One region of the Streptomyces asoensis genome, then DNA from elsewhere that is predicted to be linked to it. Evidence: riboswitches for the same ligand, from Rfam matches in the RefSeq annotation. Region 1 holds a riboswitch; each other region holds the start of a gene.
What was found. A riboswitch is a leader RNA that binds a small molecule or an ion and turns the genes downstream of it on or off. The one in region 1 is predicted to bind cyclic di-AMP.
Positions count from the first base shown of each region.

Region 2: another riboswitch for cyclic di-AMP. It lies ahead of G9272_RS37825 (LysM peptidoglycan-binding domain-containing M23 family metallopeptidase); the one in region 1 lies ahead of G9272_RS21595 (M23 family metallopeptidase).
Region 3: another riboswitch for cyclic di-AMP. It lies ahead of G9272_RS26455 (transglycosylase SLT domain-containing protein); the one in region 1 lies ahead of G9272_RS21595 (M23 family metallopeptidase).

Region 1 is NZ_CP049838.1:4,845,754-4,852,962, forward strand. Features, by position in the region: gene G9272_RS21590 (aldo/keto reductase) at 1-680, opposite strand, end outside; gene G9272_RS21595 (M23 family metallopeptidase) at 889-1,911, opposite strand; cyclic di-AMP (ydaO/yuaA leader) riboswitch at 1,921-2,087, opposite strand; tRNA gene G9272_RS21600 (tRNA-Met) at 2,401-2,474, opposite strand; gene G9272_RS21605 (dihydrofolate reductase family protein) at 2,546-3,673, opposite strand; gene G9272_RS21610 (MarR family winged helix-turn-helix transcriptional regulator) at 3,728-4,243, shown strand; gene G9272_RS21615 (GTP cyclohydrolase II) at 4,406-5,047, shown strand; gene G9272_RS21620 (NUDIX domain-containing protein) at 5,034-5,780, opposite strand; gene G9272_RS21625 (DUF4406 domain-containing protein) at 5,777-6,154, opposite strand; gene G9272_RS21630 (DeoR/GlpR family DNA-binding transcription regulator) at 6,186-7,007, opposite strand; gene G9272_RS21635 (N(5)-(carboxyethyl)ornithine synthase) at 7,063-7,209, opposite strand, start outside.
Region 2 is NZ_CP049838.1:8,475,031-8,482,239, reverse strand. Features, by position in the region: gene G9272_RS37830 (Tat pathway signal sequence domain protein) at 1-2,099, opposite strand, end outside; gene G9272_RS37825 (LysM peptidoglycan-binding domain-containing M23 family metallopeptidase) at 2,367-3,332, opposite strand; cyclic di-AMP (ydaO/yuaA leader) riboswitch at 3,337-3,496, opposite strand; gene G9272_RS37820 (alpha-galactosidase) at 3,801-5,876, opposite strand; gene G9272_RS37815 (tyrosine-protein phosphatase) at 6,101-6,898, shown strand; gene G9272_RS37810 (DUF6126 family protein) at 6,920-7,042, opposite strand; gene G9272_RS37805 (helix-turn-helix domain-containing protein) at 7,039-7,209, opposite strand, start outside.
Region 3 is NZ_CP049838.1:5,902,793-5,910,001, reverse strand. Features, by position in the region: gene G9272_RS26475 (ABC transporter permease) at 1-388, opposite strand, end outside; gene G9272_RS26470 (ABC transporter ATP-binding protein) at 375-1,379, opposite strand; gene G9272_RS26465 (LolA family protein) at 1,522-2,778, opposite strand; gene G9272_RS26460 (polyprenyl synthetase family protein) at 3,094-4,104, opposite strand; cyclic di-AMP (ydaO/yuaA leader) riboswitch at 4,738-4,966, shown strand; gene G9272_RS26455 (transglycosylase SLT domain-containing protein) at 4,970-5,443, shown strand; gene G9272_RS26450 (HAD family hydrolase) at 5,508-6,332, opposite strand; gene G9272_RS26445 (GNAT family N-acetyltransferase) at 6,624-7,209, shown strand, end outside.

The DNA of each region.
Region 1 (7,209 bases):
GTCGTACCGGGCCGGTACTTGCCGGTGAGGAAGCCGGCGGCCAGCGCGAAGTACGGGACGGCAGCGAGGCCGAAGCGGGCGGCGAGGTCCTGGAGGCCGCCCTCGTAGGTGTCGCGGGAGACCAGGTTGTAGTGGGGCTGGAGTGCGACGTACCGGGCCAGGCCCTCACGGTCGGAGAACTCCAGGGACTCCTGGAGACGCTCGGGCGTGATGTTGGAGGCGGCGATGTGCCGCACCTTGCCCGCCCGCACCAGCTCGTCGAGCGCGCCGACGATCTCCTCGACGGGCACCTCGGGCTTGTCGAAGTGCGTGTAGTAGAGGTCGATGTGGTCGGTGCCCAGGCGGCGGAGCGAGGCGTCGGCGGCGGCCTTGATGTTGTCGGCGGACAGGCCGGGGAACTCGGGGTGCTGGCTCACCTTGGTGGCGATCACGACGTCGTCGCGGTTGCCCCGGGCCTTCACCCACCTGCCGATGATGGTCTCGGACTCACCACCGCTGTTGCCCTCGACCCACGCCGTGTAGGAGTCGGCGGTGTCGACGAAGTTGCCGCCCGCGGCCGCGTAGGCGTCGAGTACGGCGAAGGAGGCCGTCTCGTCGGCGGTCCAGCCGAAGACGTTGCCGCCGAGGGAGAGCGGGAAGACCTCGAGGTCGGAGGAGCCGAGCTTGCGAAGAGAAGTCATGCTTCATCACAACGGGCGCCGCTGGCCCGCCCATTCCGGGCAGGACGCGAAGAACATGTGAACAGCGCCATGTGAACAGCGCGATGTGGACAGCACAGACCGGCAGCCCTGACGCGGAGGGCGTCAGGGCTGCCGGGATGGATCAGGGTGACCGAACGAACGGCTCAGGGTGTCCGAAGGGACGACCCAGGGTTCTCGGAGGGACGGCTCAGGGGTTGAGGCCCTTGCCGCGCAGCCAGGCCGCCGGGTCGATGCCGTCGGCGCTGCCGCCGGGGTGGACCTCGAGGTGGAGGTGGGCCCCGGTGACGTTCCCGGTCGCGCCCACGCGGCCGATCACATCACCGGTGGCGACCTTCTGGCCGACACTGACGCTGATCGACGACTGGTGGCAGAACCACAGCTCGGTGCCGTCGTCCAGGGTCAGGATGGTGCGGTAGCCGTAGGAACCGGCCCAGCCGGCCTCGGTGATGGTGCCGCTGTGGACGGCCTTGATGAGCGTGCCCGTCGGCGCGGCGAAGTCGAGACCCGTGTGGTAGCCGGAGGACCAGAGAGAACCGGCCTGACCGAAGGTCGAGGTGATGGTGTACGAGGAGGTCGGCAGCGTGTACTGCTTGGCCAGCTCGGCCAGGCGCGCGGCCTCGGCCTTCGCGGCGGCTTCCTCGGCGGCCTTCTTCTTCGCGGCGGCGGCCTTGGCCTCCGCCTCCTTCTCGGCCTTGGCGGCGGCGTCGGCCTCGGCCTTGGCCGCTGCGGCGAGCGCCTTGACCTCGACCTGGGACTGCTGCGACTCGGCCTGCGCCATGATCCGGCTGCGCAGCGCCTCGCCGGCGTCGGCGGCGCTCTCCTCGGTGTCCACGGCGGCTTCGGAGCCGAAGCCCGCGAGGGCCGGTGCGGCTTCCGGGGCGGGCTCGTCGTCGGAGATGAGCGAGCCCACGTTGGGCAGGTCCGGCATCGAGATGGAGACCGGGGCCTTGCCGGTGTTGGCGCTGGCCATGCCACCGGCGCTGACGGCGGCTATGACGCCGACGCCGAGAACGGTGGAGCTGCGGGCGAATCCGCCGCCGCGCTGCTTGGCGACGCGGTGCTTGCCGCGTACCGGGCGAGTGGACTCCGCGGTGGGGTTCCACTCCTCCCAAGGTCCCTCGTCGGTGCGGTAGTCGCCGTAGCCGAAGGTCTCTGTGGACCGCTGGCTGGGCGCGTACGGGGCCTCGGGGGCAGGCGGGTTGGACGCCACGCGGGCGCACTCCTTTCCTTCCGTCGCCTACCGGGTTAGCTGACGGGTTCGGAGCGGGAAGGTCTCCTACGCGCGTATACCGGTCGTGGACTCTGCGAGTTCACGACGGCTTCCGCGTGATTCACCCCATGGTGGTGGTTCCCCGGTTCCCTTGCGGGATTCGGCACGTGCCGCACGGAGCCGACTCTGGTGCCGGCTGGGACGACCGCGCTGCGTTATCGAACGTTAATAGACCCGGGGGTGGGTTTCCAAGCTGTTCCTCTTGATCAACAACATTTCTGGCCTGGACTTTTGGGCTACCAGCGGTGAAAAACGGGCGAGTTGACCACGGATCGACATGCCCCGGAAACGCTTCCTCAGTCACAGGAGTTTTGATGGTGACTCAGTCGTTATGCGCAGGGCGGTCGACCGGTCACCAAGAGTGAGGGAGTGGTCGACGAAAACACCGAAGGCCGGAACCCTTTCGGATTCCGGCCTTCGGTTTATCAGTAGCGGGGACAGGATTTGAACCTGCGACCTCTGGGTTATGAGCCCAGCGAGCTACCGAGCTGCTCCACCCCGCGGCGATGAACACAACTGTACGCCATCAGCGGGGCAGAAAGCACATCGGTTGATTCGCGGGGCCCCGGCGGCCTCAGAGGAGGTGGCGGTTCGGCTCCTTCGCCCGCTCCTCGTACTCCGGGAGCACGAGGACGTCGACGCCCTGAGCCGTCAGCAGACCGGTTCCGTCCGCCTCCGTGACGAAGGTGTCCGGCTCGCGCCAGGCCGTGACCACCCTGCGCACTCCCGCGTCGAGGATGAGGCGGGCGCAGGGGGCGGGCCGGGAGGAGCGGCGGGCGCACGGTTCGAGGCTGCTGTAGACGGTGGCCGCGGGCAGCCGGGGGTCGGCGGGGTCGAGCTTCGCGAGGGCGGCCTCCTCGGCGTGCACGACCGGGTCGCCGGCCTCGCGGGAGTGGCCGCGTGCCAGCTCCGTGCCGTCGGCGGCCACGATCACCGCGCCGACGCTGAAGGCGGTCTCCGACGGCGGACAGTCGGCCGCGAGTTCGCAGGCGACGGCCAGCCAGTGCCGGTCGGCCGCGGCGGGCAGCGGTCCGGCGCCGGGGGCGGTGGGCTCGTAGCGGTTCAGGACGACGTCCTCGATGCGCCTGGTCTCCACCAGGCGCAGGCGTCCGCCCTGGTAGCCGCCCGGCCCGAAGAGGCGGGGCGCGGCCGGGTCGCCCACGAACAGCGGGGCGAGGACCAGCTGGAGTTCGTCGGCGAGGCCCTGCCGGAGCAGCTGGGTGTGGATCGTTCCGCCGCCCTCGACCATGAGGCGTCGTACGCCGCGTACGTCGTGGAGGTGTTCGAGGAGGCGGCGCCAGTCCAGTTCGGGGCCGAGCGGGACGGCGTCCGCGGCGATGCCGAGCGCGCGGACCCGCTCGGCGCCCTTCTCCGTCGTGTACACGACCTTCTCGCCGCCCGTGTGCCAGAAGTTCGCCGCCGGGTCGAGGTCGCCGGAGCCGCTGACGGTGACCTTGAGGGGGTACGGCGGCAGTCCGGCGGCCACGCGGACGGCGCGGCGCTCGGGGGAGTTCACGAGGAGCCGGGGGTTGTCGGCGCGGATCGTGCCGGCGCCGATGAGGATGGCGTCGACGGAGGCCCGTACCTCGTCGACGCGGTCGAAGTCGGCGCGGCTGGAGAGGAGCAGGCGCTCGGGCGTGGTGTCGTCCAGGTAGCCGTCGAGGGAGACGGCGGCGGACAGCAGGACGTACGGGTACGGCATCGACACAGCTCCCCGGGTCTTGGTTCAAGTTTGAAACAAACCTACACTGGCTGTATGACGACTCGCTGGCTGTCCCCTGAGGAGCAGCGCGCCTGGCGCGCCTACGTCGCCGGCTACCTCCTGCTGGAGGATGCGATCGACCGGCAGCTCCAGCAGGAGGCCGGCCTGCCTCATCTGTACTACTCCATCCTCGCCAACCTCTCCGAGACACCGGAGCGGCGGCTGCGGATGACCGAGCTCGCGGAGCAGCTGAAGATCACCCGCAGCAGGCTGACGTATGCGGTGACGCGCCTGGAGAAGGACGGACTGCTGCGGCGGGAGGAGTGCCGCTGGGACAAACGCGGGACCGTCGCGGCCCTCACGGACGAGGGTATGGCGGCCCTGGAGAACCTGGCGCCCGGCCATGTCGAGACGGTCCGCTCCGCCCTCTTCGACCGGCTCACTCCCGAGCAGGTGGGGCAGCTGGAGGAGATCTTCACGCAGGTCGTGCTGGGTTTCCAGGACGGCGACGAGGCGGCCCCACAGGAACTGCCGTGGCGCCGCCGCTCGTCACCCTGTTCGGGAACCTGATCACCACCTGATCACCGCGGGCGCCTGAGGCGCGCGTCACAATCCCGTTGCTTCAAATTTAAAGCATGGGGTAGGGTCTCGACTCGTTGGATCTGCTTCAAATCTGAAGCACAAGGCGGCCCGGCGCCGCCTTGTCACCGTCCTCCGGACCCGGGAGACCGCATGCCCGACACCCCCGCCGCCACCCCGCGCGCCCGCGTCCGGGTGCCGCTGCGCTTCCCCGACGGCTACTCCGTCGACGCCGAACTGGTCACCTTCCACGGACTCGCCGACGGCCAGGAGCACGTCGCCGTCGTCCTCGGCGAGCCGGCGCCCGGGGCCACCCCCCTGGTCCGGCTGCACTCCGAGTGCCTGACCGGCGACGTCTTCGGCTCCGCCCGCTGCGACTGCGGGCCGCAACTGCGCGAGGCGGTCGAGCGCATAGCCGTCACCGGCGGTGTCCTGCTCTACCTCCGCCAGGAGGGCCGCGGCATCGGCCTCTACAACAAGCTCGACGCGTACGCCCTCCAGGACCAGGGCCTGGACACCTACGAGGCGAACGCCGCGCTCGGCCTGCCCGAGGACGACCGGGACTACACGGCCGCCGCCCAGATGCTGCGCGCCCTGGGCATCACGAGCCTGGACCTGCTGTCCAACAACCCTGACAAGGCCGGCCAGTTGCGCGACCTGGGCATCGACGTCCAGGAGCGTGTCCCGACGGGCGTCTTCACGACCCCGCACAACGTCCGCTACCTGCGCGCGAAGGTCCTCCAGACCCAGCACACGCTGCCGCTGGCCGACCTCACCGGGATCAACGTGGGCTGACCGCGGGCGGCCCGAACGGGCCGTCCAGCGCCGCCCATTGGAGCAGCATGATCGTCTTCGCGTCCGCGATCGCGCCGCTGCGGACGAGGTCGAGGGCCTCGGTGAAGGGGAGTTCGACGACGGCGATGTCCTCGCCCTCGGCCGCCACGCCCGCCGTGTCGGCGCCGGGAGCGGAGGCGTCGTAGGGGGCGGCGAAGAAGCTGAGGCGCTCGGTGACCGAACCGGGGCTCATGAACGCGTCGAAGACATGCTCGACGTCGTGCACCGCCCGCCCGGTCTCCTCGGCCGCCTCGCGGCGGATCGCCTCGCGCGGGTCGTCGCCGTCCAGAAGTCCGGCGGCGGCCTCCAGCAGCATGCCGTCCGGATGTCCGTTGACGTACGCGGGCAGCCGGAACTGCCGGGTGAGCAGGACGGTACGGCGGTCGGGGTCGTAGAGCAGGATCGTGGCGCCGTCGCCCCTGTCGTACGTCTCGCGCCGTTCGCGGCTCCAGTGGCCGTCGCTGTGCCGGTAGTCGAAGGTGGTGCGGCGCAGGACGGACCAGTCGCAGGCGAGGACCTCGACGTCGAGGACGCGGACCCGGTCGTTGCCGGTGAGGTCGCGTCCGTGGCGGTCGAGTCCGGTACGGCCGCGCGGGTCGGGGGCGTCGATGCCGGGGGTGCCGGGGGCGGGGCGGGACGGAGCGTCGTGGGAGCCGGACGCGGGGGCGGGCGAGGTGTCGACGTGCTCGGTCATCGGCGGCCTTCGAGGAGGGTGGCAGTGGCGTCGGGGACGGCGGCGAGGTCGGCGTAGACCGGCTTGCCCTGGGCACGGGCCTGCTCGGTCATCCGGTCCGCGCCCTCCGAGGGACCGCCGATGCGCAGGACCGCGTCGCAGCGCTCCAGCAGGCGTTCGGCGACGGGGTGGAAGAGCTCGTCGAAGAGCGGGTCGCCGGGGGCGGCGCCGCCCGCCGTCTCCAGCAGGGGCAGCGCGAGCGCCTCGCCGGTGACGGGCAGATGCCCGGCGCGGAACAGGACGAGGGCGACCTCGTTCATGGCTCTCACATGGGCCGCGAGCTTCGCGGGGTCGTCGCCGGTGCCCGAACGGTACGGGCCGGCGACCAGGATCATCAGCGGTTTCACGGGGTCTCCTGGAGCGGGTTCAGGCCAGCCGGGTCTCGACGCCGGCCTCACGCAGGGCGTCCAGGGTCTGCGGACCGCCGGGATGGGTGGCGGGGTCCGCCGCGGCGGCGTCGGTGACGAAGGAGTGCACGGCGTCGAGCGGGGCGACCTGACTGAACGCGCGCACTCCCAGCTTGGTCGCGTCGGCGACGGCGACCGTACGGGCCGCCTGACCGAGCCCCACCTGCTTGACGGCCGCGTCCTCGAGGGAGAACTCCGACCAGCCGTGCACGGCGTGCACCCCGCCGATCGACATCACGAACACGTCGAAGGCCAGGGACTCGAGGGTGCGCAGGGCCAGCGGCCCGACGAGGGACCGCTCGCCCGGGCGGGACCGGCCGCCGACGACCAGCAAGTCGATGCCGGGCCGGTCGGCCAGCCGCAGCGCCGCCTGGAGACTGAGCACGGCGACGGTCAACGGGCCCCGCGCGGCGAGGTGTTCCGCCACGTGCACGGTCGTGGTCCCGGCGTCCAGCAGCACCCGTGATCCCGGCTCGACGAGTCCGGCGACGGCCGCGCCGAGCCGGTCCTTCGTCGCCGCCTGCCACGCCTGCCGGGCCTCGAAGCCACCGCCCTCCTCGCGCGGCCGCCCGGCGACGGCGCCGCCGTGCACCCGCCGCACCAGCCCCTGCCGCTCCAGCACGTCCAGGTCCCGGCGCACGGTCATCTCCGAGACCCCGAGCCGCTGGGCGAGCTCGGCGACGGAGACCCGCCCCTGACCCTTCGCCTGCCCCTGCCCTTGGTCCTGCCCGTGCCCCTGAACGAGGCGAAGAGTCAGGTCGAGACGGTCTGCGACATCCATGACGGCATTTCTATCATGCCGATGTTCGAATGAACATCGGCATGTTCACCGATGCCTAGGAGCTCAGCGGAGTCGCCGGGACCTCGGGAGCGTGGGGATAGGCGGCCGACCGGTGCTGGAAGGAGAGGATCTTCGGGTTCTGGACGACCCCGTCGCGGATCTCGATGGCCTTGCCGACCGTGGCGTCGGAGTCCCATGCCGC
Region 2 (7,209 bases), 3.6 Mb from region 1:
AACCCGACCGACAGCGCGTGCCGGTCGCCGGGCGTGTAGCCGTCGGTGCGGACCTTGCGCTGCGGGTCCACCTCGAGGAACGTCAGCTCCACGTCGACGAGTTCGCGCAGCAGGTCGCCGGTGCGCTCGTCGGCGGTGAGGTAGTAGTAGAAGCGGCGGTTGGCGGCCGTGGAGATGCGGACCTGTTTGGCACTGTCGGCGTAGTGCTGCACGCCGTGGCGGGTGCCGAGGCCCGCCCACTCGCCCAGGTGGTAGACGTCGACCTCGCCGGTGTGCCGGGTCATCGCCTCCGCGAACCGGAAGACCTCCGCCGAGCCGGTGCGCAGGAAGTGGTACCAGAGCCAGAGGTCGGTCCCCAGCTCCGAGTTGTCCCAGGCGTATCCGCCGACGTCGTAGCGCCAGACGTGCCGGTCGTTGTCGTAGGTGTGCTGGACGTCGCCGTAGTCCAGGAAGCCGTACCAGCGGCGGTCCTCGCGCTGGTCGCGGTAGTAGGCGAAGAGGTCGTCGAGGCGGTCCTCGACGACCGCGCGGGCCTTGGACGAGCGGTCGACGGGCGCCCAGTCCCCGAAGACACCCGCGGCGTGGAGGCGTTCGGGCGCCGCGGTGAGCAGCGGCGGGGCGGCCACCGCCGCGGCCTGGGCGGCCAGGCGGGCGGCCGTCGGGGTCTTCTCCAGGGCCCAGAAGGTGAGTTCGCTGGTGCGGGCGATACCGTACGGCGTTCCGAAGCCGGGTTCGTAGTCCTCGTAGGTGATCTCCAGGCCGCCGTCGGACTGCTTGTCGTACGTGTCCTGGCCGAGGCCGTCGTGGTAGAAGCGCAGGTCGAGGGGCTGGGCTTCGGGCGCGTAGAGCCACAGGGTGACCTCGGCGGCGGCGGTCGCGGCCCCGCGCACGTCCAGCTGGGTGGGGTGGCGCTGCCAGAAGTCCCTGAGGCCGAAGGAGAGTCCGCCGCTCGCTCCGCCGACGTAGCCGAAGCCGCCGGCGCGCCCGCCCGCCGCCGCCTGGATCCAGCCGTGACCGGCCTTGGTGCGCTTGCGGACGAGGTACCCGTCGGCGGTCGGCTGGGTGAGGGTGAAGTCGCCCCACTGCGGGAGGTACGCCAGCCGGTCGGCGACCCGGGTGTCCCAGGTGGTGGTGTCGGGCAGCCGTTCGCCGGCGATCTGCGCGGCGCGCACCGCGGCGCCCGGGTCGCGGCGCAGTCCGGTGATGCCCTGCACGGCTTCGGCGAACAGCCCGCCGCCGGAGTCGGCGAACCGCACATGCCGGTCGTAGGGCCGGTCGGTCAGCGGCACGGTGAACCGGACGCCGAGGCCGCGCAGGAAGTCCCCCTGGTCGGAGCCTGGTTCCTGGGTGCCGTCCCAGACGAAGGTGTGCACCAGGCGGAAGGATTCGGCGCCGGCGAAGAAGGCGAAGCGCAGCACGAAGGGCAGCCAGCCGCGGCCGCCGTGCCGGTGCCGGCCCTCGACCCGGATCACGGCGCGCACGGGGCCGTCCTGCTCGACCTCGACCTTCTCCACCCGGCCCGCGAAGCTCTGCACCTCCGCACCCTCGCGCACGGACTCCTGGCGCAGCGCGACCAGCCGCCCGTCGCGGGCGATCTCGGTCGACCCGCGCCTGACAGCGCGCACGACGGTGTCGGAACCCTTGGCGGCGAAGACCGCCGTGATCGCTCCGGTCGACACCTCGACCCGGCCGCCGCTGCCGCGGGTGACGGTCACCCGCTGGGCGGGGGCGGCCGGCGTGCCCGCGCCCAGCACGAACCGGTCGGCCTTCGGCGTGCCCGGCGCGACGGCGTGCCCGGTCCACTTCACCGAGCCGTCGGGCCAGTACGCGGTGGCCCAGCTCTGGACGGGGATGTCGTCGCCGTCGGCCGTGGCGAGCCTGAACTTCTGCTCGGGGCGGTAGGCGCCGCGCGCCCACGGCACGCCCCAGGTGGCACCGGCGTGGACGTCGGGCGCGGCGCCTTCCAGCCAGTGCAGCTCGGTGTCGGCGGCGGCGCCGTCGGCCGCAGCGGCGGTGCGGGACAGGGCCCAGGAGAACGGGGCGGCGGCGGCCGCGGCGGCGGCGCCCTTGATGACGGTGCGTCGGTCGACGCCGGACACAGGACCTCCGAGGAGCGATAGAAAGCGCTTGCTCACTGACGGAGATCACTGTGTCCCCACTCTGTCCCGCCTGTCGATGGGACAAGAAGGGCTGCCACAAGAACGCAATAGAACGATCATGAACGCGCAAACTCCAACACCGGCTCGCCGTACTCACCGACCCACCGGCCCACCGGCTCCCCCCGGACATGCCGAAGGCCGGACCCGGGGATCGGGGTCCGGCCTTCGGCCGCGTGTCAGGCGGGAGGTCGTCGGAGTCGGAGGGGGTCAGCCGACAGAGACGCCGTGCGAGCGGAGGTAGGCGATCGGGTCCACGTCGGAGCCGTAGTCCGGCGTGGTGCGGATCTCGAAGTGCAGGTGCGGGCCGGTCACATTGCCGGTCGCACCGGAGAGCCCGAGCTGCTGGCCCGCGGTCACGGTCTGGCCGGCCGAGACGGAGAGCTGGGACAGGTGGGCGTACTGGGCGTAGTAGCCGTCGGCGAGCTTGATGACGACCTGGTTGCCGTACGCGCCGCCCCAGCCCGCGGAGACGACGGTGCCCGCGCCCACGGCCTTGAGGGAGGTGCCGGTCGGGACGACGAAGTCGGTACCGGTGTGGTAGCCGCTGGACCACATGCTGCCGGCCGTGTGGTACGCGGTGCCGACGGTGGCGCCCGCCACCGGCAGCGTGTAACCGCCGGAGGTACCGGTGCCGCTCTCGGCGGCCTGGGTGACCGCCTTCGAGGAGGACGAACCGGACGACGAGGATGAAGAGGACGAAGGGGACGACGACTTGGCTCCGGACGCCTTCGACTTCGACGAGGAGGACGAGGAGGAACCGAACGACGAACCGGTGCTGCCGGTCGCGGCCTTCTTGCCGATCGAGAGCTTCAGTCCGGGGTGGATCAGCGACGGGTCGCTGCCGACGGCCTGGCGGTTGTCCTGGTACAGCTTCTGCCAGCCGCCGTTGACGTTCTGCTCGTCGGCGATCTTCGACAGGTAGTCGCCGGACTGCACGGTGTACGTCTTGGCCGTCGTGGCGGTGGCCGTCTTCTGCGCCACCGGGACGGACTGCACGGCCTTTTCCGGAACGGCCTGGGAAGCCGACTGTGCGACGGACTGCGCGGGGGCCGCGTGAGCGCCGGCGGCACCTATGAGCGGAAGGGCGAGCGCGGCGCCGCCCGTTCCGGCGACGGCTATGGAACGAGTGAAGCGGTGGGCCTTCGGACGGCGGTGCTTACCCTTCGCGGGCATGGCGAATTCCTCTCCGGCGCCTGCGAGGTGAGCTGTCGGGTGCGGGCTGGAGATGCCCGGCCGCGCCGAGGCGCGGCTTTACCCCAAAGCCTGTTCCGGAGACCGGAACAGGCGGTTGTACCTGTGGGTCCCCCGCTCCTGCCAGATACGGGTGAGTGTGCGGATTCCGGGCGGTGGCAGGATTCGGCGTCCGTCCGGATTGGTGTGGAACGTAAGCGACCAGGACGCACAGGGACAAGCAGAGGTTGCGCTGTTAACGCCTTTCTCTTGATCCGCTGTGAGAATCCCCGGTCACACTCCGTGAGACAGGGGGCCCATTTGCCGCCAAGCACCCTGGAAAAGCATGCGAATTACGTGAACATGACGGACGACGTACGGTCACGGATATGACGCTGCTCACGTGACAGCTCTCCAGGTTCCTTTATTCCAGAGCGAGTTGGAACGAAGGATCCAATTCGGACAGAAACCTCAGATGCGACGCAGCCGGATAACCGTCGCATCAAGGTCGCCCCGCAGTCCGGTGCGCAGTCCATGGTGGAGCAGCACCGCCCCCCGGTGAACTTCGCCCGTTTCGCGGCATTCGTACGATGCTGTCGGGTCGAGCCCGCGCAGCCGCAGCGCCGGAACGGGCTCGCCGAACCGCTGCGCCTGGAGCCAGGCGAGGACGACGCTCTCGTCACCGCGCACATACTGGACGGCGCTCAGGCCGCCCGCCGGGGGCCGCAGCCGGTAGAGGTCGCCCTGCTGCACGAGGGGCCGGATCTCCTTGTAGAGGTCCACCCACCGACGCGCCTCGGCGAGCTCCTCCTCGCTCCACTCGGAGAGGTCCCCGCCGACGCCGAGCACGCCGGCCATCGCACTGACGAACCGGAAGCGCAGCGAGCTGACCCGGCCGTTGAGCTGGGCGTTGGGACTGTCGGTGACCCAGGCCGCCATGACCCGGGCGGGGTGGATCTGGCTGAAGCCGTGCTGGATGTCGAGCCGGTCGAGCGGATCGGTGTTGTCGGAGGTCCACACCTGGTCGGTGCGACTCATGATCCCGAGGTCGATGCGCCCGCCACCGCCGGAGCAGGACTCGAAGGCGACTTCGGGGTGGGCCGCCCGCAGCCGGTCCAGGAGCGCGTACAGGGCCCGGACGTGGTCGACCCAGAGGCGCTGCGGGTAGGGGTCGTCCGGCCAGCCGGCGTCGGTGAAGCAGCGGTTGAAGTCCCACTTCACATAGTCGACGGGCGCACTGGAGAGGAGCCCGTGGAGCTGCTCCCAGAGGTACTCCTGGACGTCCTCGCGCGCCAGGTTCAACATGAGCTGATTGCGGAACTCCGTCCGCTTTCGTCCGGATTGGAACTGCACCCAGTCGGGGTGGGCCCGGTACAGCTCGCTGTCCGGGTTGACCATCTCGGGTTCGACCCAGATGCCGAACTGCATGCCGAGGGCGTGCACCTGGTCGGCGAGCGGCTTCAGCCCGTTGGGGAACCGGTCGGGGTTGGGCCGCCAGTCGCCGAGCCCGGCGTGGTCGCCGGTGCGCGCCCCGAACCAGCCGTCGTCGACGACGAAGAGTTCCACGCCGATCGCGGCGGCCCGCCGGGCGAGCGCGCCCTGCTGCTCCTCGGAGATGTCGAAGTAGGTGGCCTCCCAGGAGTTGAACAGCACCGGCCGGTGCTGTTCGGCGTCCGGGACGACGTACGCGCGCTGGTAGGCGTGCCAGGTGCGGCTCGCCCCGCCGAAGCCGGCGTCGCTCCACAGGCCGGCGAAGACGGGTGTGGTGAAGGACTCCCCCGCGGCCAGCCGCAGCAGACCCGAGTCGTCGTACCCGGCACCTCCGGTGATCTGCACGCGCGCGTCCGGGAGTTGGGCGACGGCGATCCGCCAGGAACCCGACCAGCCGAGGGCGCAGCCGTAGACCTCGCCACGCTCCTCGGTCGCGTCGGTGTCCAGGGCGACCCAGGGCAGGTGCTGGTGCCCGGTGTGGCCGCGGCGGCTGCCGATGACCTTCTCGCCGTAGGTGAGGGGGGCCCGGGTGAGCCGGGACTCGGCGGCCCAGCGGCCGTGCAGCTGCGACAGCCGCCAGTCGTCGCGCTCGGGCAGGGTCCAGGTGGCGGAGTCGGCGCGCAGCAGCTCCAGCGGCCGCTCACCGTCGTTGCGCAGGGTCGTCCAGCGCTCTACGACATCGCCCCGCATCCGGTAGTGCAGGGTGACGGCCAGCCCGGCGTCCCGGAACCGCAGCCGCAGCTCGTCGCCGTCGGCCTCGAAGTCCTCGAAGGACCACTCGGTGCCGCGCCGCTCGTCGGTGCGCACGGACAGGGCGGGCCGGACGAAGCGGGGGCCGCCCTCGACCGGGTACTCCTCCCGGCCGTCGAGCGGGGACTCGAAGGAGGCCCCCCGTTCCGACGGCGGGAGGATGGCGAGCGCCTCGGCGTCCGCGAGCGCGATGCCCGGACCCCAGTGCAGGTGGACCAGCTCGTCGGCCTCGGTGAGGTGGAGGGCGTAGCTGCTCGTCGGCCCCGAAAGGAGCCAGGTGCGGCCGTTGTCGGCGATCTCGGGCATCAAACCCCCACTAATTCGAACAGGTGCGATCAAGCACCAACATCATCGAATGCGGTCGGCCTGCCGGGCAACTTTCCGTGGACAACTCTTCACCTGGGCAGACGTCCGGAGCACCGCCCTGTGGACAACCCGTTGCCCGGGGAATCCATGTCGTATCGTCGTGGAGATGTCCCGTCGGCCACCACGAGCCGCGCCGACGGAGACCGACAGGGAGGGGAGCCCCCGTGACGCAGCAGATCCCGTCGACCGAGCCCGAGCTGGCCGGTGTGCGCAACTTTCGGGACGTGGGCGGTCTGCCGACCGTCGACGGCCGGCGGGTGCGGCACGGCGTGCTGTTCCGCAGCGGCCATCTCGCGCACGCGACCGACGAGGACGCAGCGTTCCTCTCCGACCTGGGCCTGCACACGATCTTCGACTTCCGCAACGCCGCGGACCAGAAGCTGGAGGGCCCGGACGTCGAACTGCCGGGCGTGCGCAATGTGAACCTGCCCCTGTCGGACCCGGCGGACGGCTCCGAGTTCTGGAAGATGGTCCGCGACGGCGAGATCGACCAGCTGCGCGGGATCCTCGGCGACGGCAAGGCCGCCGGCCGGATGATCGCCTCCTACCGCTCGATCATCAAGGAGCGGACGGCCGAGCACGCGCGGGTGCTGCACTCCCTCGCCGAGGACAGCGTCCCGGCCCTGATGCACTGCGCGGCGGGCAAGGACCGCGCGGGCCTGTCCATCGCGGTGACGCTGCTCGCCCTGGGCGTGGAGCGCGAGGCGATCCTCGCCGACTACCTGGAGTCCAACGCCAAGCACCGCCGCTACCGGGTGCGCCGCAGCGCCACCTCCGCCGAGGCCTACTCCCCCGAGGTCATGGAGCTGCTCAGTCCCCTCTTCGACGCGCGCGCGGAGTACCTCGCGGCGGCCGTGGAGACCATCGAGGAGACCTGGGGCGGCGTCGACGCCTACCTGGAGGAGGGCCTGGGCCTCTCCCCCGAGACCCGTGAGCGGCTGCGGGACCGACTGCTCGACTGACCGCACCGCCCGCCGAGGGCTCTACTGGTTGGCGCCCACCTCGAACAGCAGCCAGAGGAACGCCGCGAAGACGTGTCCCACCGCGATGTAGATGATCAGCCGGATCCATAGGGTGCGGGGAAACTTCTCCTCGATGTCCTTCATGGCGTCTCTCCGATGTGCGAAGGGGTCGGGCCCAGACACAGCGTGGCCGTGGGGCTCTGAAGCAGGGTGTGGACGAAGAGCAGCTCGACCCCGTCGGCGTCCTGCGCCGCGATGCGGTGCGGGGTCAGCGAGTCGAAGTGCGCGCTGTCACCGGGCCCGAGCAGCTC
Region 3 (7,209 bases), 1.1 Mb from region 1:
TCGAGTCGCCCGCGATGACCCCGATCGCCATCGGCAGGAAGAACGGCAGGGTCACGGCCAGCGCGGTGAAGACCAGGAACAGGCCGTTGTTGGTCACCTGCGAGATGAACGCCGGACCCTCACCACCGCCCCCTCCCCCGCCGGGTCCGCCGGACGAGCCGTCGCTCGTCTCGATCTTCACGGCGATCCCGACCAGGACCGGCACGGCCGCCAGCACGCCCAGCAGCGCGAGGGTGCGCCAGCGCCGGAAGGTGGTCAGCAGTTCGCTGCGGAGCAGCCCGAAGGTCCAGGTCCAGGTCCAGTTCGCCGTCCGCGCCGGTGCCTGCGTCGGTGCGGGTGCCGGTGCCGGCGTCCGGTTCCGGTCGTCCACCGTGTCAGCCCGCGACATCGAATCCCTCCCCCGTGAGAGCCACGAACGCGTCCTCCAGGGAGGCCCGCTCGACGGCGAAACCGCGGACGCGGACGCCCGCCGTCACCAGCGCGACGTTCAGGTCGGCGAGATCACGGTCCGGGGGCGGGGCCTCGGCGCTCACCCGGTCCTCGCCGAGGACCACGTCGTCCGCCCCCTGCTCCTTCAGCACCCGGGCCGCGTCCGCCGGGTCCGGCGTCGTCACGACCAGTCGGCCGCGTGTCCCCGCGGCGAGGTCGGCCACCGGGCCCTGGACGAGCAGCCGGCCCTGTGCCATCACCGCCGCGTGCGTGCACACCTGCTCGATCTCGTCGAGCAGGTGCGAGGAGAGGAAGACGGTCGTGCCCTCCGCGGCCAGCTCCCGGATCAGCGAGCGGATCTCCCGCATGCCCTGCGGATCCAGGCCGTTGGTCGGCTCGTCGAGGACGAGCAGCCGACGGGGCTGGAGAAGGGCGGCGGCGAGGCCCAGCCGCTGCTTCATGCCGAGGGAGTACGCCTTCGCCTTCTTGCCGGCGGCGGCCGTGAGGCCCACCCGCTCCAGCGTCGCCGAGACCCGCGCACGCCGGGTGCGCGGATCGGCGGTCGGGTCGGCGGCGTCGTAGCGGAGCAGGTTGTCGCGGCCGGAGAGGAAGCCGTAGAGGGCGGGACCCTCGATGAGGGTCCCGACGTGGGGCAGTACGGCGCGCGCGGCCCGCGGCATGGGTTGCCCCAGGACGCGGGCCGAGCCGGCCGTGGGATCGATGAGCCCCATCAGCATGCGGATGGTGGTGGTCTTGCCGGAGCCGTTGGGGCCGAGGAAGCCGAAGACGCTGCCCGCCGGGACGGTCAGGTCGAGGCCGTCCACGGCGAGCTGTCCGCCGCGATAGCGCTTGGTGAGGCCGCGGGTGTGGATGACTGCGTCGTCGTCCACAGGCACTCGCACGGGCACCTGCACGGGCTCCCGCACGGGCTGCCGTACTGACTCCCCCATCGGCTTTCCCCCTCCGGCTTCCCGGCCTCCGGTGTCCGTGGCGGCCGGTCTCTGCCCTACGTCACCCGCGCCACCACTTCATCACTTCACCACTCGACCACTCCGCACGCTTCGACCACGCCGCACGCTTCGACCGCTTGGCCTACTTCGCCGCGTTCGCCGCCTTCACCAGGGCGTCCTTGGTGACCGCGCCGACGTAGACCTTGCCGTCGTCCGTCATCAGGGCGTTGATCAGGCGGGTGGAGAAGACGGTGCCGGAGCCGAACTTGCCGGTCACCTTGTCGCCGAAGGAGTCGAGGAAGCCACCGAGGTCGCCGCCCGCCTCCGCGCCCGAGGGCACGCCCTCGCCGCCGGTGTCGAAGACGGCGACGGACGTCCAGCCCTCGCCGAGGACGTCGAGTCCGTCGAGGCCGTCCGTGCCCGCGGCTCCTTCGATGCCTTCGAGGTCCTTCGCGAGGTCGGACTTGTCCGAGTGCCCGGGGGCGGTCTCCCCGGCCTCGTCGCCCTCGGTGACCTTCGCACCCTTGGGGGCGGTGAAGTCGAAGGTGGACGCGGCGGGTTTGGCGAAGCTGACCTGGGTGAAGCCCGCGTCCACGACGGCGGCGCCACCGCTCGCCGGGGTCAGCGTGAACTTCAGCGGCAGGCCCGTCTTCGCGTCCACGGCCACACTGATCGCGCCGACCGTGGAACCGGACTGCTTCGGCTTGACCAGCAGCTTGTAGGCGTCACGGCCGGCGACCTGGACGGTGCCGTCGACGGTCACGGAGGTCGTGTCGTCGACCGCCTTCAGAGCGTCCTCGGTGAGCTCCTTGGGCGTGGCGGGGACGGGGGTCTCCGCCTTGCCGGAGCCCTTGCCGGAGCTCTCGTCGGCGGTCGAGTGGTAGACCTCGTTGGAGGCGCTGTCGTACCCCCACACGTCCTTGCCGTTGTGGATGACGCTGTACTCGGCGGCGTTCTCCAGCAGCGAGAGCTTCTGCCGGTCCGGGCCGTCGGCGGCGACGCGCAGGGTGTGCGTGCCGGCGGCGAGCTCGGTGAGCTTGGTGGACGGGTCGGCGGACGAACCGTCGCCGCCCTGGGTGGCCCCCGAGAGGAGCCCGCTCTCCAGTCCGCCGAGGTCGGGCAACCCGAGATCGGTGCTGATCTTCACCGTCCCGGACAGCTGCTGCACGTCCGAGGCGGCGATCTTGTCGAGGAGCTGCTGTGCGGTGATCTTCGGCAGGTCGGGGTCGCCGGAGTCGGCGAGCGCCGGGACCAGCCCGATCGTCGCCGCCGCGACACCGATCACGGTGACCGGGACGATGTACCGTGCGGCCTTGCGCCGTCCGAGGCGCAGGTCGTCGGCTTCCGCGCCGGTCGACTCCGCGCCGGTCGTGGTGTCGTCGGATGCCTTCGGTGCCATGTGTGCCTTACCTCCGTCGTCGGCGGCGGCTGGTCATCTCACGCCTGAACGTCCCCACCCCGAGCCGCCATTCTCACCCGAATCGGTGAGGAGTGGTGTTTTCCGTGGTTCCCATCTGACCAAATCAGCCACGGGGAAGCGTCAGCCCGAGGGCTCAACTCCACGTACGCCTGCGGTATGACACCAAGATGACGAGGCGGCATCCGACCCGTAGGGGTCCGGTCCCTGGGGTCCGGTCCCTGGGGTCCGGTCCCTGGGGTCCGGTCCCTGGGGTCCGGTCCCTGGGGTCCGGTCCCTGGGGTCCGGTCCCTGGGGTCAGCCCGCCCGGTGGACCACCGCGTCGCAGAGTTCCATCAGCGCCGCCTTCGCGTCGCACTCCCGCAGCGGCGCCAGCGCGGACCGCGCTTCCTTCGCGTACCGCACGGTGTCCCGGCGGGCCTGCTCCAGCGCCGGGTGGGCCCGGAGCGCCTCCAGCGCCTCGGTGTGCCGGGCGTCGTCGGTCAGGTCGGAGTCCAGCAGCTCGCACAGGGCGATGTCCTCGGGCAGCGACAGCCGCGCCGCCCGCTCCCGCAGCCGCAGCACGGGCAGCGTGGGAACGCCCTCGCGCAGGTCGGTCCCCGGTGTCTTGCCCGACTCGTGCGAGTCGGAGGCGATGTCCAGGACGTCGTCCGCCAGCTGGAAGGCGACACCGAGCCGCTCGCCGTACTGCGTGAGCACGTCGACGACCGTCTCGTCGGCGCCGGACATCATCGCCCCGAACCGGCAGGCCACCGCCACCAGCGAGCCCGTCTTGCCGCCGAGCACGTCGAGGTAGTGGTCGACCGGGTCCCGCCCGTCCGTCGGCCCCGCGGTCTCCAGGATCTGACCGGTGACCAGCCGCTCGAACGCCTCCGCCTGCACCCGCACCGCCTCCGGCCCGAGGTCGGCCAGGATGTGGGAGGCACGCGCGAAGAGGAAGTCACCCGTGAGGACGGCGACGGAGTTCCCCCAGCGGGTGTTCGCGCTGGACACCCCGCGCCGCACGGCCGCCTCGTCCATCACGTCGTCGTGGTACAGCGTGGCCAGGTGGGTCAGCTCCACCACGACGGCCGAGGGCACGACACCCGGCGCGTACGGGTCCCCGAACTGCGACGCGAGCACCACGAGCAGCGGACGGAACCGCTTCCCGCCCGCGCGTACGAGGTGCTGGGCGGCCTCCGTGATGAACGGGACCGCACTCTTGGTGGCCTCGAGCAAGCCTTCCTCGACAGCCGCCAATCCGGCCTGGACATCGGCTTCCAGAGCCTGGTCCCGCACGCTCAGCCCGAACGGCCCGACGACGGTCACGAGGGGTCTCCTGTCTGCTGGTGTCTACTGGCGATTACGCGGTTTGTCGATAGGTCTCTGCCATCACTCAAGTCAGCGTATCCGGTCACGTTTCGATCACCGATAGCCCCCACGTCCCGCGGGCTCGAATGGACTCGCCCGGGAGGCGCCCCGCAGGCCAGGCGCTATCGGATCACGCCCGATATGTTTTTGATCAGCTCATATGAGCGGACATGGAGAGAGTTTCCGGGAAGCGCGGATTCATGTCCCGGACCGGGGCTCCCGTCGGACCGACGAGCTCGCCCGCCCCCTCTCCACGTGACGACGATCACGCAATCTCCTCACCCTCCCCCGCGACGTGTCGGGCGCGACGGCGGGCGATTCCCCTCCACGGTCCATCGCTGGTGCTTTAACAATGAGTTGGGCCTAATGCCCGATTCGCCACTCTTGTGAACGCCGGTGAGTTGGCTCACTCCCCACGGAGATCCGATCCGACCTCACCATTCACCGATTCTCCGCACCCCTTAAGCAAGTTGAAGGTTTGCACCCACAAAGGATCAAGCACCCCATAGGTCACAGACCAAGGTCAATAGGGGTGATCTGTGAATCCGGTACTTGTTTCGGACATGTGCTCTCGCATACGTTCCCGGCCTGTCGGGCGGAACGCCGAATCCTGCCGCCGCCCGAACACCCATCGATACCGCTCGGCAGGAGCGGGGGAACCAGGTAAGTCGCCGAAACGGACTTTCCAGATGTCTTGGACACACAAGACGTTCAGGACAGTCCGGTACGGCTTGGGGTCAAGCCGCGACCGTCAGGACGCGACCGGGCAGCTCCCGCCCGAACCCGACAGCTCACCTCGCAGGCGCCGGAGAGGAAATACGACATGCCCGCTGCCGCTCAGCCGCGCCGCAACCGTTTCATCCGCACGATCGCCGTCGCCGCCACCGGCGCGGCCGTGCTCGCTCTCCCCGTCCTCGGGGCGACCACCGCCTCCGCGGCGACCCCGACCGTCTCCACGGCCACCAGCCTCGGCTACGCCAACAACCTCGACGGCTGGATCCGTGCCTCCCTCCAGGTCATGGGCCAGCACGGCATCCCGGGGACGTACAACGGCATCTACCGCAACGTCATCCGCGAGTCCTCCGGCAACCCCAACGCCATCAACCTCTGGGACTCCAACGCGGCCGCGGGCATCCCGTCCAAGGGACTGCTCCAGGTCATCGACCCGACCTTCCGCGCCTACCACGTCAACGGCACGTCGTGGGACTCCTACGACCCGGTCGCGAACATCACCGCCGCCTGCAACTACGCGGCCGCACGCTACGGCTCGATCGACAACGTGTTCGGCGCGTACTGACCGTCCCGCCGGCCGGTCGCCGGTGTCGGTAGCCGACAGCCGGTAGCCGGTAGCCGGTAGCCGGTTACGGAAACAGTCGTTCGAGGACGACGGCCACGCCGTCGTCCTCGTTCGACGTCGTCACCTCGTCGGCCACCGCCTTGAGCTCCGGATGGGCGTTGGCCATCGCGACACCACGAGCCGCCCAGTCGAACATCGGGATGTCGTTGGGCATGTCCCCGAAGGCGACGGTGTCCTCGGGCCGCAGCCCCAGGTGTTCGGCGGCCAGGGCCAGACCCGTCGCCTTCGTGATCCCGCAGGGCTGGAGTTCGACCGTGCCCGGCCCCGACATGGTGACGGTGGCCAGCGAGCCGACCACCGAGCGGGCCGTCGACGCCAACTCGTCGTCGGACAGCGTGGGATGGCGCAGCAGCACCTTGCTGATCGGCTCGCACCACAGGTCGTCGCGCCGGCCTACGCGCAGGGCGGGCAGCGTCGGGTGCGGCATCCGGTAGCCCGGCTCGATGAGCGTCAGCCCGTCGACACCGTCCTGGTCGACGGCCGCGTACAGCTGCCCGACCTCCGCCTCGATCTTGCCGAGCGCGGTCTCGGCCAGCTCCCGGTCCAGGGTGACCGACCACAGCAGACGGTCCGCGTCGGCGTCGTACAACTGCGCGCCCTGCCCGCACACCGCGAGCCCCCTGCTGTGCAGCCGGTCGAGCAGCGGGCGCACCCGGGGCGCGGGCCGTCCCGTCACCACCAGGTGGCGTGCGCCGGCGGCCGCCACCCGCGCGAGCGCGTCGAGCGACCGGTCGGAGAAGGTGTCGTCGCCGCGGAGCAGCGTCCCGTCCAGGTCGGTGGCGATGAGGGAGTACGCGGTGCGCTCGGCATATGCGATGGGTGCGGCCATGATCAGAGAATACGGATCCCAGGCCTCCCGGGTTCGACGCGAACCGGACGACGTCCATGTCCTGTCCTGTTCTGCCAACTCCCCTTGTGCGCCTGGCTCACGACTGGCTGCCGACTGACTCAATGAAACGGCTTTCTGGCACATCGCCGGGTAGCGGACGGTTAAAGGCCTCTGCACCGGTTGGCAACAACATGCGACGCTACCTACCGCGACGCCCAGGTGGAGCGGTACCGTCCAGGTGTCCAGGGGGGACTTGATCGGGGGGTCAGGTTGAGCAGTGGGCGCATTCGTGTGCTGAGGCCGCAGGACCTCGGCGAGGGGGAGAGGGAGCGGTGGCGCGCGTTGCGTGCCGCGTCGACGCTTCCGCGAAACCCCTTCATGGAACCGGAGTTCACCGATGCCGTGGGCCTGGTGAGGCCACACTCGCAGGTGGCGGTGGTGTACGAGGGGCGTGAGCCGGTCGGCTTCCTGCCCCACGAGCGGGGCCGGCTCGGACAGGGCCGGGCACTCGCGTACGGCGTCTCGGACGCGCAGGGCGCGGTGCTGGCCCCGGGTCTCGGGCTGAACGCCGACGAACTGATGCGGGCGTGTGGCCTGTCGAGCTTCGCCTTCGACAACCTGGAGGCGGAGCAGGGGCTGTTCACCCCGCACGCGGCCGAGGAGTACGCCTCCTATGTCATCGACGTCGAAAAGGGTTACGACACCTATGAGTCCGTGCTGCGCGCCCAGTCGCCGAAGTTCCTGAAGACGACCCTGGCCAAGGAGCGCAGGCTCGGCCGCCAGGTCGGGGAGCTGCGGTTCGTGTTCGACGAACGCGATCCGGCCGCGCTGCGCACGCTCATGGCGTGGAAGTCCGCGCAGTACCGCAGGACCGGCC